2 regions of the Vreelandella indica genome follow, and region 2 is predicted to be linked to the other one. Evidence: predicted binding sites of a transcription regulator. Region 2 holds the regulator's gene; the other holds the start of a gene.

Region 1 (6,286 bases), on a different contig from region 2:
AATGGTTTCTAGCACATGGCCGTGGTCGTAAAGCAGTTCAGCGGCAATCGACAAACATTGGCGAAGGCTGCGTTGAACGTTCGCAGCGGTTGGCAGCCCACGAGACGCTTGGAGAGGGCGTTCAGTTGCCAGCTCGGGAAGACTAAGCTCTAAAGACATTAGTTCTGGAGGCATCGAATGATCTCCTGCGGTCAGCCCAATAGGGGCGTGTTGCAGCGCATTATAGACTAAGGGCGATGTTAGACCAAGGTCTATAATCTACGGCAGCAGTCGTGCGCTAGCGCTCATCAACCGCAAGCCGATGTGCTACGCTCGCTGCCACGTATCTTATCGAGTCAATGTGTCATGCATATCAGTGTATTCGGAACCGGTTATGTCGGCCTTGTCGCGGGCGCTTGTTTAGCCGATGTGGGCCATCAAGTTACCTGTATGGATGTTAATGCCGAGCGGATTGCGCAGCTTAATGCGGGCGACGTACCGATTTTTGAGCCAGGGCTTAGCACTATCGTTACCCACAACGTAGCCGCAGGGCGCTTACGCTTTACAACCGATGCGGCTCAAGCCGTAGCGGAGGGCGAGTTGTTATTTATCGCCGTGGGAACACCGCCCGATGAAGACGGCAGTGCCGACCTGCGCTATGTGTTAGAAGTGGCGCGCACCATTGGCCAGCATATGGATAGCTACAAGCTGGTGATTGATAAATCGACCGTGCCGGTGGGAACCGCCGAAAAAGTCCACGCCGCTATTAGCGAGGTTCTTGAACAGCGCGGCGTCTCTCACGCCTTTGACGTTTGCTCCAACCCGGAGTTTATGAAAGAAGGAGCGGCGATTGAAGATTTTACCCGTGGCGCACGCATTATTGTCGGCACGGAAAGCGAGCGGGTGAAAGCGCGGATGCAAGAGTGCTATGCCCCCTACAATCGCAACCACGAAAAACTGATGTTTATGAGCGTGCGGGCCGCCGAGCTGACCAAATACGCGGCCAACGCCATGCTCGCCACCAAAATTAGCTTTATGAACGAGATCGCCAACCTTGCTGAACGGCTGGAAGTCGATGTCGAAGACGTACGCCGGGGCATTGGCAGCGACCCACGTATTGGCTACCACTTTATTTACCCAGGCTGTGGCTACGGCGGCTCCTGCTTCCCCAAAGATGTGCAGGCGTTAGAGCGTGCCGCGCGCCAGTTAGGCTATACGCCGGAACTGCTCAGCGCCGTCGAAGCGGTTAATTTGCGCCAAAAGCAGACCCTATTCACAAAACTGCAAGACAACCTAGGCAATCTAAGTGGCAAGACCATCGCGGTGTGGGGCTTGGCGTTTAAACCCAACACCGATGATATGCGCGAAGCCCCAAGCCGCACCTTAATGGAAGCGCTCTGGCAAGCGGGCGCGAAGGTGCAAGCGTTTGACCCAGAAGCAATGGCCGAATGCCGCCGCATTTATGGCGAACGGGATGACCTGATGCTAGCGGGTGACCGGATTCAAGCCGTGAAAGGCGCCGATGCCCTGGTGATTTGCACCGAGTGGAAAGAGTTTCGCAGTGTCGACTTCACTTGGCTAGCCGAGCAGCTAGCCGACAACGTCGTTATCGATGGGCGTAATTTGTACACGCCTGACGCCGTTCAAGAGGCAGGGCTGCGTTACATTGGGGTAGGGCGTAGAAGCCGTGACTAGGCGGCTAACGTGAAATTAAGAGAAAGTGCTACACCTTCGGTTACTTTTTGACACGCAACAAAAGCGACAAATCCTTAAGTTAGATGTTAAATGGCCGAAAGATTAGTTAACACATTGATGAGTTTCTGCATGGGCAGTAAAAGCATTAGCGTCACGACGTTATAAAAAAGGACGGTACAGCATGGCTTCCATTTCATCACTCGGTATTGGCTCAGGCCTCGACCTCAACGGCTTATTGGATCAGTTGCAAGACGCCGAACGCGAGAAACTTGAGCCCATTGAGCGGCAACTGGAAACCCAGGACACCAAAATTTCTGCCTACGGCCAGCTGCAAAGCGCGCTTTCAGCGTTTCAAGATTCTGCTGATGCGCTCAATGACAGCGCACTTTACGAGAGCCTTTCGACCAACGTGGGTGGAGAAGCGATCACCGCTACCGCCGATGCAGAAGCGCAGCCGGGCAGCTACAACGTAAGCGTTGAAACCCTGGCAACCCGCGGCACGCTTGCCTCTACCGGGGTGGACGCTGCCGATACGCCTATAATTGATGCAGATGCAGATCAAACACTGACCCTGACCTTTGCTGAAGTTAATGCTGAAGGTGAAAACCTCACTAAAGATATCACGCTAGCCGCAGGCAGCACCCTTGAGGAGGTTCGGGATACTATCAACGCCAGCGGAGATTCGGGCGTTACCGCTACTATTGTTAATGATGGCACCAACTTTCGCTTAGCGCTTAGCTCCAGCAATACCGGCGCCGATGCATCAATTAAAAACTTCAGTTTTGAGGGAGCTGCACCTTTCACCGCGGATACGGGTGAGACGCAACAGTTGGGCACTGACGCAGTGCTAAACGTTAACGGCATCGAAATCACCAGTCCTAATAATCAGGTCGAAGGCGCGATTCAAGGCGTAACGCTGAACCTTCAAGAAGAAGGCGACAGCACGGTTAAAATAGAGCAGGACACGCTCGCCGTACGCGAAGCCGTAACTAGCTTTGTGGATGCCTACAATGACCTGAAAGGCACCATGGGTGAGTTAACCAGTTTTGATGCTGAAACCGGTGCAGCGGGCGAATTGCTAGGCGATAGCGCCGTACGTACCGTTGAATCACGCATGCGTAGTGTGCTCAGCGGTGGTGTGGAAGGTGAGTTTTCGATGCTCAGTGATATCGGCATTTCACTGCAGACGGATGGCACGTTAGAAATCGATTCTGACGAACTTGATAACGCTATTTCCAGTAATCAAGACGCGCTGTCAGCCTTTTTCGTTGGTAGCTCCGATGAAACCGGTATGGCGGGGCAGGTTAATACGATGGTTGAGCAATTGCTCAGCACCAACGGGACTGTTACTGGGGCGATAACGGGGGCGGAAAATCGCTCAGAATCGCTTGTTGAACGTTACACCCGCACGGAGCAATCCATTGATCAAACCATCTCGCGTTACCGCACGCAATTTGGTCAGTTGGATGGAATTATTGCGCAAATGAACCAAACGAGCAGCTACCTCACTCAGCAGTTTGATGCCTTAGACGCCCAGCTAGGTCGTGATTGATATTGAACGCTAGGAATTGACTTTTCTGACGCCTGCGTAAGCAGGCGTTTTTGTTGATAAAAACAAAATAGCCCGGCTAGCGGAAGAAAAAGCGCTAAAGTTGCCCTCTGTTCAGTCGATAAGGTTACTATCAACTTACAAGCGCCCAAGGATGCGCTTCTCTATTTTGGTTTAGCCTTTTCACTGAGGAACACCCAGTATGGCGACAATAACCTCCCTTGGCGTTGGTTCGGGTCTTGACCTGACCGGCCTGTTGGATCAACTACAAGAAGCCGAACGCGGCAAGCTCGCCCCCATCACGCTTCAAAAAGAGCAGCAGCAGGCCAAAATCTCCGCTTACGGCCAACTCCAAACCTCGTTGAACTCCTTTCAAGACTCCTTGGAGAAGATTAACGACCCCAAACTTTACCAAAGCCTTTCCGCTAATGTACGTGGTGATGGTATTACCGCCACCACCACCGCGAGTGCACTGCCGGGCAGCTATCGAGTAGAAGTCAGCCAACTGGCGACCTCTGGCACGCTAGCCTCCGCGCGTGTAACTACCAACGACCAACCGCTTGACCTGCAAGGCGCTACTACGCTCAAACTCAATTTTGGTGAACTTGGCGCGGACGGGACGGTAGAGATTGATATAGCCGCTAACAGCTCATTAAATGATATCCGTGATGCCATTAACGCCCATAAAGAATCCGGTGTTAATGCGACTATTATCAATGACGGGGAGGGCTACCGGTTAGCGCTAAGCTCTAAAGCAACGGGTGTTGATGCTTCTATTCATAGTTTTAGCTTTGTAGACGCCGCAGATGCGCCCGTCACCGGCCCATTCGGTGAGGCGGCAGAAGTAGGTGCCAAGCAACAAGGGCAAGATGCCGCGTTAACCGTTAATGGCATCGCTATTACAAGCGCCAAGAACCAGATCGAAGGCGCGATTCAAGGTGTTACCCTGAACCTTGGCGAACTCAGCATTGCTGAGGGCGAAACCGCCACCAGTACAGTCACGGTAGAACGTGACACACTAAAGCAGCGCGAAGCGATCAACGGTTTTGTCAAAGCGTTTAACGATTTAAAAGGCACCATCGGCACGTTGACGGCCTTTGACGCCGAAAGCGACACCGTGGGCAAGCTGTTAGGCGACAGCACAGTGCGCACGATTGAATCACGCCTGCGCAGCGTACTCACCGGTGGTGTAGAAGGTGGCGAACTTTCTACCTTGAGCCAGCTAGGTATTTCACTCCAGCGTGACGGCACGTTAGAAGTCGACGACGACAAACTTAGCGATCTGGTGGCCAATAACCCCCAAGCGCTCAGCGACTTCTTTGCCGGGGCAGATGATGCGGGTGGCTTGGCGGGCAAGTTAGGTGCCTCCGTCGAACAGATGCTGGGAAATAACGGCGTGCTGAAAGGCGCCATTACCGGCGCAGAAAACCGCGTTAAAAGCCTCGATACCCGCTATGAGCGCATGGAAAAAAGTATTGAAGGCACCATTTCCCGTTACCGCAGCCAGTTTAGTCAACTGGATGTGATGATCGCGCAAATGAACAGCACAAGCTCCTACCTTACACAGCAGTTCGATGCCCTTGATGCCCAGTTGGGCCGCGACTAAGCATTCCGCCAGCCCGATTTAAGATGCAGATGCAATTTTCTTCGTTATAAAAATGACCGCTTAATGTATTACGTCTCACAAAAGCAGCGCTTAGCGCTGCTTATGCCTTTGCAGCCTAGAATGAAGCTGTATTCAGGAGTGGCTGTGCCATCGCGCAGTGAAGCAACCCCACACTTTCGGTGCCTCCTAGCCTAAGCATGAAAACCCTCACCTTTCAGTTACCTACTTTTACATCTTTTTTTACGACTTTCCCTAAAGATTCTCCTCGCGGTGCCGTTAATTAATATAACGGCACAAACAGTGGCCGAAAGCAAGGAGTCTCACACCATGTCAGTGATCAATACCAACATCACATCCATGATCGGCCAGCAAAATGATTTGGCGACTTCTATGGAACGTCTGTCCTCTGGCCTGCGTATCAATAGTGCCAATGACGGTATCTCCGTTGCCCAAACGACTGAAGGTGCCCTGAACCAGGTTAATGATAACTTACTGTTCAAGCGCAAAACGATACTAACTCCGAGAAAGATTTAACCTCTATCCAGGCGGAAATCAATCGTATTTCTGAAGATCGTGAGTTTAACATTCAAGTTGGCGCTAACGATGGGGAGACCATCACAGTTAACTTGCAAGAAATCAATCGCGAAACCTTAGGTCTTCAAGGTTTCAATATCGACGGTGCTTCTTCTGACAACGCAAAAGCAGGTAGTAGTATTGCTGACTGAAAATGCTGCGCTTACCGGATCTCAAGTACTTGGTGAGTTAGCTTCAGGTGATACGGTTACTTTTGCTGGTGAAACTCCTTTTGGTGTTGCCGCTACCGGTAATACTTACACTTCTGATGGTGAAGGTGGATTTACTTACGCTACCACCGTTGCAACTGGTAGCTCAGCTGATATATCTGCTGCCATCGTTCCGAGTACTGGCTCTATCAGCGCCACCTATGAATTAGATGGTGGTAATACGATCGATAGTGAGGGTACTATCACTGTTTATTACCGACACTGGTGAGCTTTCAGAAAACAGTAATGGCGGTACCGCTGCGACTGTCGATAATTTGATGGCCAAACTCGACACCGATGCGACCAATAACTTATCAAATGCCAGCCTAACATTGGAAGATGGTACAACTTTTACTGGTACTGATACCGCTGCTATTAGTGCAGTCACTGATGCTCAATCAGGTTTTGGTACAGATCTTGAAATCGCTGGTGAGAATGCTGTTACTACTGATGGTACAACACAAGCTTATCAAGATGGTGAAGCAGCAGCCGGTACTTTTGCTGCCACAACTGCTGCAAGCTTTGAAACAGAGCTTTATGTAGGTGAAGATGGCACTGTGACCGATAGCGAAACTGGTAATGGCGCTACCCTGTTTGTTACCGACTCTGGTGACCTAACCTTCGAAGAAGTTAACGAAGATGGCCGTACAGCTGATCCGCTGGCAACTTTAGATA
Region 2 (9,358 bases):
TCAGGAGTGATGAAAACAGCGCCTTCATGAGAAAACAGTGTCTTAATGAATAGGTGATAGGTGGTCAAGCGCCATTTCAACGCGGTTACGCCCGCCATGTTTAGCGCGGTACATGGCATCGTCTGCCCGCGAGATAATGGTTTTGCAGCTGTCGCCTGCCTGCCAAACGGCCACACCAATACTCACCGTCACCGTTTGATCAAGCCCCTCAATACGCAGCTCAGCCACCAGCATGCGCAGCCGCTCGGCCAAGCCAAGGGCGGCATTAATGTCTGAGTGAGTCGCTAGCACAATAAACTCTTCACCGCCCCAGCGCCCCAAGTGGTCGCAGCCACGCAATGAGCTTTCTACCAAGCGTGCCAAGGCCACTAATACATCGTCACCCACGCTATGTCCGTGGGTGTCATTGATCTGCTTGAAATTATCTACATCAAACAGCAACAGAGAAAAGGCGGCCGCATAGCGTTTGGCGGCCACCAGCTCGGCATTGATCGCCTCTTCAATGCGGTAGCGGTTCCATACGTTGGTTAAGGGATCAAAATGGGCTAATTGCTCAAGCCGTTGATTGGCCTCCGCCAGGGCTTTGCGCTCACGCTCTAAGTGCATATTCAGAGAGCTAATTTCATAGGCTGAAATGGCCAGCGTCAGGTCTTCCCCCAAATCTACCGCTGCTAACCGCTCTACCCATTGCCACGCTTCGCTCTTGCCCACCACTTCTTCATACCAAGCCACCGAGGGGATCGCTATCGCCGCCGGTTGTTGGTCAGTGGCGGGTTGCATCGCCCAATACAACGTTTCTACCTGCTCAGGACGAAAAAAGAGCAACCACGCACGCTGGGTCGAGTTCATTAGCAACGGTACGGCTAAGGCACCGCACTGTTCTGGCATCGCTAATGAACAAGTTAATGGCTCTTTGGCAAGCTCACGTGTGTGCCACGGCCCGCTATGTACGTGGGCTCTTTCTAGACGCAGTACAAACTGGCTGATAGCTTCAGGGGCAGGCGTGACGCCCGCTTGATAAGCACCGCCATTCAACCAGAGCACCACACCATGGGCACGAAACAGCTTCATCCAGGTAGCCGCCTGTTCATGAAGTAGCTGCTGGGGATTTTTCGGCTCGCTGCGTGCTCCGGCACTCAGCACCAGACTGTCCTGAACGCGCTGCAGGTAGCGTGCTTCTTGACGCGCCCGCAGTAACAGCATGCGTTGCGTCGCCATTTGCACCAAGGTGCGCACAGCATCACGCACGGGCGGCTCCACCGAATGCGGGGTGGCTGAATGGCAAAACACTAACCCCCACAGGCCCGTGTCGCCCTGCATCGCCAGGCTGAGCGAGCCGCGCACTTCCATGCGCTTTAAATAGCGCTGTCTTTCTGGGGCCGGGGCGCGTAAAAAGCTGCCGCTTAGGTTGGCCGTTGGGCAGGGGGGCGCCAGCGTTTCGGGGGGTGCCTTAACATCTTCAATTAGCCGCACGGGATATTTTTCGTAGCTCTGCCGCAAGGCGGCGGGAAAGTCACTCGCAGGAAAGCGTTGACCTAGCAGCGAGGGCAACGCTTTGCCCGGGGCTTCCGCGACCATCAAACCATGCCAATCACTATCGAAATGACACACGGTAACGCGGTCATGGCCTGTCAGTTGCTGGATCGCCTTCACCAGGTAATCAAGCAGCTCCTCCTGATGGGTCGCTTCAGCCAAGTGCATCAGCCGCTCATTCACCGTACCCAGTAGACGGCGCTTACCCAGGGCTTTGAGTGGCTCGATCTCAACAATGACCTGCTCATCCACTCGGTACGCATGCAGCTGAAAACGTACATTGCTGTGCTTAGAACGCATAAACGTGAGGGGGCTTGGGAGCCGCTGGTGCCCCCGAAGCTCGCGGCGCACGCGCTGACTCAGGCGCTTGCCGAGCACACAGGCAAGGCTGAGCGGCCCATTTTCAGGGCGCTCAACACCGATCAAGCGGGTTAAATTAGTGCTAGCGGCTTGGATGCATCGGCTATCGGCATCTAATACCAGCAGGACACCAAACGACTGCAATAGTGGGTGGTACTGTTTCTTGGACACACAAGTGGCCTCGACAATCTATTCACCCTTCGAGCGGTTGCCTCAACAACAGCTCTACGCGCCGGTTGGCAGCTCGGCCATCCGCGGTTGCGTTTGGTTCCATGGGTTGGGTATCAGCATAGCCGACGGCCCGCATATGAGAAATATTGAACCCTTGGCGCTCTAAATGACGCACGACGGCAATAGCTCGCGCGGATGAAAGCTCCCAATTAGAGGGAAAGCGCGCTGTCGAAATGGGTACGCTATCGGTATGGCCTTCCACCGAAATCTGGCCGTCAAAACTGGCTAATACATCGATAAGGCTTTCCACCACGCCACGCCCCTGGGGTGTTAACACTGCTTGGCCACTGGCAAACAATAGGCTGTTATCAATCCGCAGTGTGACCCCTTCACGCCCTTGCGACACGCTCACACCAGGAATATTGAGCCCGGAAAACTGCGGCTGCAACCCTTGGTGGCTGGGCTGTATACCCGTGGCAAGTGACGCTAGCGGCAACGATGATACAGCGCTAGCTGAGCGCATGAAAGCCGTATCCGCCGCTTCACCACCCCCGGGCGGCGTGAGTGAAAGCAGGAGTACAAAGAGTGTGATGAGCAGCGTCAGCACATCAAGATAGCTGGTTAGCCACCCCTCTTCGCCCTCCCCAGGCGAGACCGGTATTTCCAGGGCGTGACGGGTATCACGGTCTAACATGATTGCTATCCCTTCGCCGCCGAACTAACCGAGGAGTCTGGTCTTGGTTTGACGCTGTTATCACGAATTTCATCGTGGTAATTAGCCACAAACGAGTTAAGGGTCTCTTCAATGAACGAGGGCAGACGGCGTTTAGTGATCAGTGAGATGCCTTCCAACACCATGTTCATGGTAATTAAGCGTTCTTCGGTCCGGCGCTCTAATTTCACTGCAATCGGCTTAAACACCAAGTTAGCGAGTAAAATACCGTAGAAGGTGGTCAGCAGTGCCACCGCCATGCGTGGGCCAATGACCTGCAGGTCGCCAGCATCCATGACTTCCAACATGTTCACCAGTCCCACCAGTGTGCCGATCATGCCAAACGCAGGCGCATAGGTAGCCATGGTGCGAAATATTTGTGCTTCGGCATGTTCACGCGCTTTCAGGCGGGCAATACGCCAGCGCAGCATGTCAAAAATTTCATCCTCTTTGGTGTTGGCGATCACCAGTTGAATGCCAGTGCGTAAAAACGGATTGCGGGTATGCTCTAGCTCGCGCTCAACCGCCCGCACGTCGCCTTTAAACCATAGCCGTGACATATCGACCAGTTCCCGGATATCGTCACGCATATAGGTGTTTTCGCGCCGGAATACTAGCCCCACCAACCGCACCACACGGAGGACTTCTCTCAGCGGATAGCTGATAAAGGTAGCCGCCAACGTACCGGTCACCACAATGGCCAGACCCGGCAAATTGATAAAGCTGGAAGGGGACTCTGCGGTCAAAAACAGTACACTGACCAGCAGCAATATGCTGGCAAATATGCCTATCAGCGTCGAAGGATTCATCCACGGCTCCTTGCCGGTCACAAGTGAGTAAAAAAGAGGTGTTATGCCGAGTCGTGTAAACGCGCACGTAAACGGCTGACGGCCTGGCTGTGTAATTGAGAAACGCGCGATTCCGTTACGCCCAACACAGCCCCTACTTCCTTGAGGTTGAGTTCTTCCTGGTAATACAGTGCCATGAGCAATTTTTCACGCTCTGGCAGTGCGTCAATCGCATCAATCAGCGTTTGCCGCTGCTGGCCATCAAGCAGCTGCTCGAACGGTGAGTTGTTCAGTTCATTACTGACCGGCTCGCCGCCATCGGCCACCAACTCTTCAAACGGCAGCAGTTGGCCACTGTTGGTGTCATTGAGGAGCTGCTGATATTCACTCAACGGCATTTCAAGATGGTGGGCAATTTCGTTCTCTTCCGGTGCTCGCCCCAGCTGTTGTTCTAACTGGCGAACGGCATTGTCTACTGCTCGCGCTGAACGACGTACACTGCGGGGCAGCCAATCGCGGGTGCGTAATTCATCCATCATCGCACCGCGAATTCGTTGGCTGGCAAACGTCGCAAAGGTCGCACCTTGGGTAGCATCAAAGCGACCGAGCGCTTCCAGCAGCCCTACCATCCCTGCTTGAATAAGGTCATCGAGCTCAATGCTGGCTGGTAAGCGGACCTGAAGCGTCAAGGCCTGACGTCGTACCAGTGGCATATATTGCGTCAACAGCTCACTCTGTTTGATCCTACCTTGTGCTGTGTACATCCTTTCGCCTCGCGGCTATACAGCCTTCACTGATAGTTCACAATCATTTGCAGCCCCTGCACTCGAACCGGCCGTTGGCCTGGGCGTAAGGCGAAACGAAAATGCAATGGCGCACCTGCCATTCGCCCTGCCAATGCGGTCGTGGACCCGCGCATGCCGGTTAACGCAACGCACTGCTCAGGATGGCACAACCAAGCGTTTAACAGCGCACCGGGAGGATGGCTGAACTGCCACTGAATACGCTCAAGCTGCTTTGTTCGAAGATTCGCCGCGGCGGGCGGAGAAGCGTTTTGACTAGCGCTTGCCCGATCACTCATCGCCACCATCAGCCCAGGGAGTTGGGTGCTCCAACTGCCGGTAGCGGCCTGGGCACTCGTCGTTAGTCCTGTCAGCAGTAGCGCAATCAGCGGCAGTGCCCCTCTTACCGGCCAGCTTAGCATGCTTGGTCACCTTGGCGGAGTATGCTCATCGTGCAAGTACCAGTAGTTCCATATTTAAGTAGTATTCGGCGGCACCACGCAAGTTGTCGAGCAATCCTTGGCGCGGCAAATGCGGTTCATGAAGCGCTAGCAAACGACGCGGCCCACCGCGTTCCTGTAGTTGGCGCAAGGTGCTGTACATGGCAGCAAAGGCATCGGCATCGCTATTGATCCATAGTGCCCAACGGCTGTATTGAGCATGTAACTGAGCAAGGTCAGCCGTGTCTGCCGCCACGACACGCACATCCCAGTCTTCAGGGTCACCGGCCCAGCTTCGACCTAACGTGGACCACTGCCCCAGACGTGCTTTGACTTTGTTTACCTGAGAGGCACCGCTACCGGGCAGCCCAACCACTATAAGCGGAATTTTGGGTCTGGGTGGCGCTGTCGCCTCAGGCGCTTCTGCTGCTGCAGCCGTAGGCGTTAATAACGATGGGCTCTGTTCTGGTTCTGGCACATGCTCGGCCGCCGCGACATCAACCGCCGCCCCTTCAGCCTGCTGCTGGCGCTGCAGGTTTGCCCACTTACGCAGCCCTGAGGCTTGATCTTGATCGCTCACGTCACACCCTCTCGGCTCACACTGCCCATTTGGCGAATCGCATCGCGGGCCATAAACGCGTAAACCAGCGCATCAAGCATGCCAGTATCGCGACGCCGACGGCTCGTGCCTAATAAATTGAGCAGGTCGCCGCGCAGCGTCTGCGCCTCTTCATCATCGGCAACATCAAGATGCCCGGCGACGGATGCCACGCCGCTGGCCATGAGTAGGCGCACTTCGGCATTAACATCGCCGCTGTCGGCCTCTTTTAACTGCTGCCAAGCGCGGCGTGTTAATGCCGCTAAGCCATCGCTTTGAAGTTGTGTTAACAGTAGCGAGAGCACCTCGGCTCCCAGCCGAGCAGGGGTAAGCCAGTAGCGGCGCGCTACCACTTTGGCGCTTTCCGGATCACGCACTTCACCGTACCAAGCAAGCAGGGCATAACCCGTCGCATCCTCTACTTCGGCGTAGGCGGTCCACAGCTGCACGGATTGACCACGAAAACGAACGCCCACTTGGTGCGTCAGCACGCTGTCATTAAACAGCTGTCGAATGGACTGGCGCTCGTGGTGAAAGCGTACCCGATGACTAGGGGATACTTGGCTGACCCAGGTCAAATGCTCGGCTTCCAGCCACGCCAACGCATCGGGCTCGGGTAAGCGCGGCAATAAATGCACCGCGACGCCGCTTGATTCCGTCAGCGCGGCTAAGCGCGGCTGCCACCCAGCAGCATGGCGATGCTGTAACCAGGGTAGCGCCAGCCAAGCGCCCTCTGTGTCCAGGCCAATATCGGGCATTGCCCAGTCGCAGCCGCGCTCATTCCGCCGAGCTGACCACGCCATACCCAACGTCGTATTCACGGCGGGATAGTGGACGAGCAATGCGTCCAAACGCTCTTCCTGCAGTCGGCTTGGGAGTGACGCTAAATCCCAGATCGCTTCTAATTCCGTAAATCCCGTCACGCGTTGGCGCAGCCGCGCCAGTAGCGACGACAAGCGGCGCCCTTGCCCGAGCACATCCCGCGACCAGCGCGGCATTCCCATTGGGGCATCAGCATTTTGTGTCTGCTCGCGCTGCGGTGTTGCCGTGCTTAGCGCTTGATCCACGAGTGCTTCAGGGGAAGCAATGGCCATATCTTCAGGCACCTGCTGACCATTTGAACCAAACAGCACGCGCATCCCGTGGCGCATGACAATGTCGAGCACCGGCGCTAGGCGCCCTGCTTCATCCTGTTTAGTAATAATACAGTCGTCTAGCTCTGCCCCCGCAGCACGGGCAGCCTGGCGATAACGCAGCACGACCTCTTCGAGGGTTTCCGGCTGGCTGGCGGCATTGAGCAACAGCACCAGACGCACGCGCGAGCGCCCCCCTTGCAGGTGGGCAATCTGCTCAATCACCCGCTGGTCACGCTGGCTCATGCCGACGGTATCGATAATCACCCACTGTTTGCCCTGCAAGCGGCCCAGCAAATCATCAATCGGTTGCTCGGCATCCAGTGCGTACATGGGCGTGTCCAGCAAACGCGCATAGATGCGTAGCTGCTCATGGGCTCCGATCCGGAAACTGTCCGTCGTCACCAGCGCCACCGGGCGGGTACCATGCCGCATCACAAAACGGGCGGCTAGCTTCGCCGTGGTGGTGGTTTTCCCCACCCCCGTCGGCCCTACTAAGGCGACAATACCGGTTTGATCGAAAAAGCTTGCTTCATCACTCAATACACAGAGCCGTGCCATTAACTGTTGACGCAGCCACTGCAACGGCGCGTCGCTATCACCACTTAACGCCGCTAACGGTTCAGGTAACCCCGCCAGCAGCTCATCGGCGAGCTCACTGCCAAAGCCGACATTCCAAAGTAGTTGGCGCAGCCGCGCGACCGTCCCCGTTGGCGCTGCCTGGGGGGGGGTGGCGGCAGTGGTTGGCTGGCTGTTTGCCAGCAGTGCACGCATATCCTGCATTTCCTGTAGCAAGCGTTCACTCACTGCCTGCATGGGGTCTTGCACTGGCTGGGCTGGAGCTACCGGTGTTTGGGGAGCAGTCAGTTCGGGAGGAGTAGATTCGGGCGAGGGCTCGAAGTGGTCAATGGCTTCATCTGCCATCGCCAATATTTCAACGCCCCCTTCGGTACGCCGGTTAGCAACTATCAGGGCATCTTCGCCGAGCGCCTCGCGCACTTGGCGCATCACATCACGACTGTTGGCTCCCACGAAACGTCTAACGCTCATGACTTACCCTTTGCCTGTACTGGAAATGAATGACGTTAGCCTACCACGGCATGCGATTATCAACGCCCGCCTACCAGCGTGGTCACTCTTAATGTGCGGTCATCGGGGATCTCAGCCTGGGACAGCACCGACATATGGCGCAAGCGACGGCGTAAAAAGCGCGATAGCACTGCTCGCAACGAGTGCTGCACCACCAGCACCGGCGGCTCGCCTGAACTTTCATGCCGCTCCAAGGCCTGTTGCGCCTGGGTCATTAGGGTCTCTGCCAATCCGGGCTCCATCGCACCGTTCCCGTTCATGGCCTGCACCAGTACCTGTTCCAACTGGGCATCCAGCCCCAGGACATTAAGCGTCTCCTGCCCGGCAAACCACTGTTGGACAATTGCACGCCCGAGGGAGACGCGTACCAGTGCCGTCAGCTCGTTAGGATCTTTTTGCTGCGCGGCATACTCTGCCAACGTATCGAGTATCGTCCGCATGTCGCGAATCGAGACATCTTCATCAAGCAGATTTTGCAAAATGCGCTGTAGTACCGTCAATGAAATGGCTTTAGGAATGACCTCTTCGACCAGCGCCTTTTGATCCTCGCCCATTTTATCCAGTAGCTTCTGCACCTCCTGACGGCCCAGCATCTCAGGCGAATGACGGTGCAGTAGATGGTTCAAGTGAGTCGCGATCACCGTGCTGGCATCCACCACGGTGTAGCCGTAGACCTGAGCATGTTCACGCTGATTGCTGTCGATCCAGACAGCGGGCAAACCAAAGGCCGGGTCTTGGGTGGGAGTGCCCTGCAACTCACCAGACACCTGCCCAGGATTGATCGCCAACCATTTACCCGGCTGCGCCTCGGCACGGCCAATTTCGGCGCCTTTCATGGAAAGCACATAGGCGTTGGGCGGCAGCTCCAGGTTGTCGCGAATATGCACGACTGGCGGTAGAAAGCCGACTTCTTGAGCAAACTTTTTACGCACGCTCTTAATCCGCCCAAGCAGCTCGCCTTTTTGACGCGAATCGACCAGCGGTATTAAGCGATGCCCCACTTCGAGCCCAAGAGTATCGACCAGCTGCACATCTTCCCAACTCGCTTCGGGGGTCTCTTGGACAGGCACCGGCTCCGTGGCAATCTCGTTTTTAACCAGCGCCTGTTCTTTTTGGCGCGTAATAAACCACGCCAAACCCGCTAGCAGCGCCGTAAAGAATAGAAATACAAAATTGGGCATGCCGGGCACCATGCCCAGCAGCCCCATTACAACGGCGGCCAGAATCAGTACCTGGGGATTCACGAATAGTTGGCTGAGCATTTGCTGGCCAATGTCTTCATTCGTGTCGGTACTTACCCGAGATACCGTGACACCCGCTGCGGTCGAGATCACCAGGGCGGGGATTTGTGCCACTAGACCATCACCAATCGCCAGCAGCATGTAAGTCTGGCCAGCAGCGCCAAAGCTCATATCATGCTGCAGCATACCAATCAGCAGCCCGCCGATGATATTGACCACCATGATCACCAGGCCGGCGATGGCATCACCACGGACAAACTTACTTGCGCCGTCCATCGAACCAAAAAAGTCAGCCTCTTGAGCGACTTCAGCGCGACGCTTTTTGGCGTCATCTTCACCGATTAAGCCAGCGTTAAGGTCGGCATCGATAGCCATCTGCTTGCCGGGCATCGCATCCAGCGTAAAGCGCGCACCGACTTCGGCAATACGGCCAGCACCTTTGGTAATGACCATAAAGTTGATGATGACCAGGATCAGGAAGACCACCAGGCCAACAGCGAAATTACCGCCA

The links. Region 2 encodes FliA, which starts transcription of late flagellar genes. Its sites were predicted from a motif close to CTAAAGTTNNNNNNNNNNCNGCCGATA; they were not measured.
Region 1: a site for FliA is predicted at 3,321-3,347, ahead of fliD (flagellar filament capping protein FliD). Genes of this name have one in related genera too.

What each region holds. Positions count from the first base shown of each region.
Region 1 is NZ_JBANSO010000010.1:189-6,474, reverse strand. Features, by position in the region: gene V8L71_RS08640 (hypothetical protein) at 1-174, opposite strand, end outside; gene V8L71_RS08635 (UDP-glucose dehydrogenase family protein) at 346-1,674, shown strand; gene fliD (flagellar filament capping protein FliD) at 1,856-3,226, shown strand; gene fliD (flagellar filament capping protein FliD) at 3,426-4,829, shown strand; gene V8L71_RS08620 (hypothetical protein) at 5,157-5,363, shown strand; gene V8L71_RS08615 (hypothetical protein) at 5,544-5,840, shown strand; gene V8L71_RS08610 (hypothetical protein) at 5,803-6,286, shown strand, end outside.
Region 2 is NZ_JBANSO010000004.1:137,330-146,687, forward strand. Features, by position in the region: gene V8L71_RS04185 (hypothetical protein) at 1-10, shown strand, start outside; gene V8L71_RS04190 (sensor domain-containing diguanylate cyclase) at 43-2,064, opposite strand; gene V8L71_RS04195 (OmpA/MotB family protein) at 2,087-2,758, opposite strand; gene V8L71_RS04200 (motility protein A) at 2,764-3,585, opposite strand; gene V8L71_RS04205 (RNA polymerase sigma factor FliA) at 3,627-4,328, opposite strand; gene V8L71_RS04210 (flagellar protein FlhE) at 4,355-4,768, opposite strand; gene V8L71_RS04215 (hypothetical protein) at 4,794-5,366, opposite strand; gene flhF (flagellar biosynthesis GTPase FlhF) at 5,363-7,567, opposite strand; gene flhA (flagellar biosynthesis protein FlhA) at 7,627-9,358, opposite strand, start outside.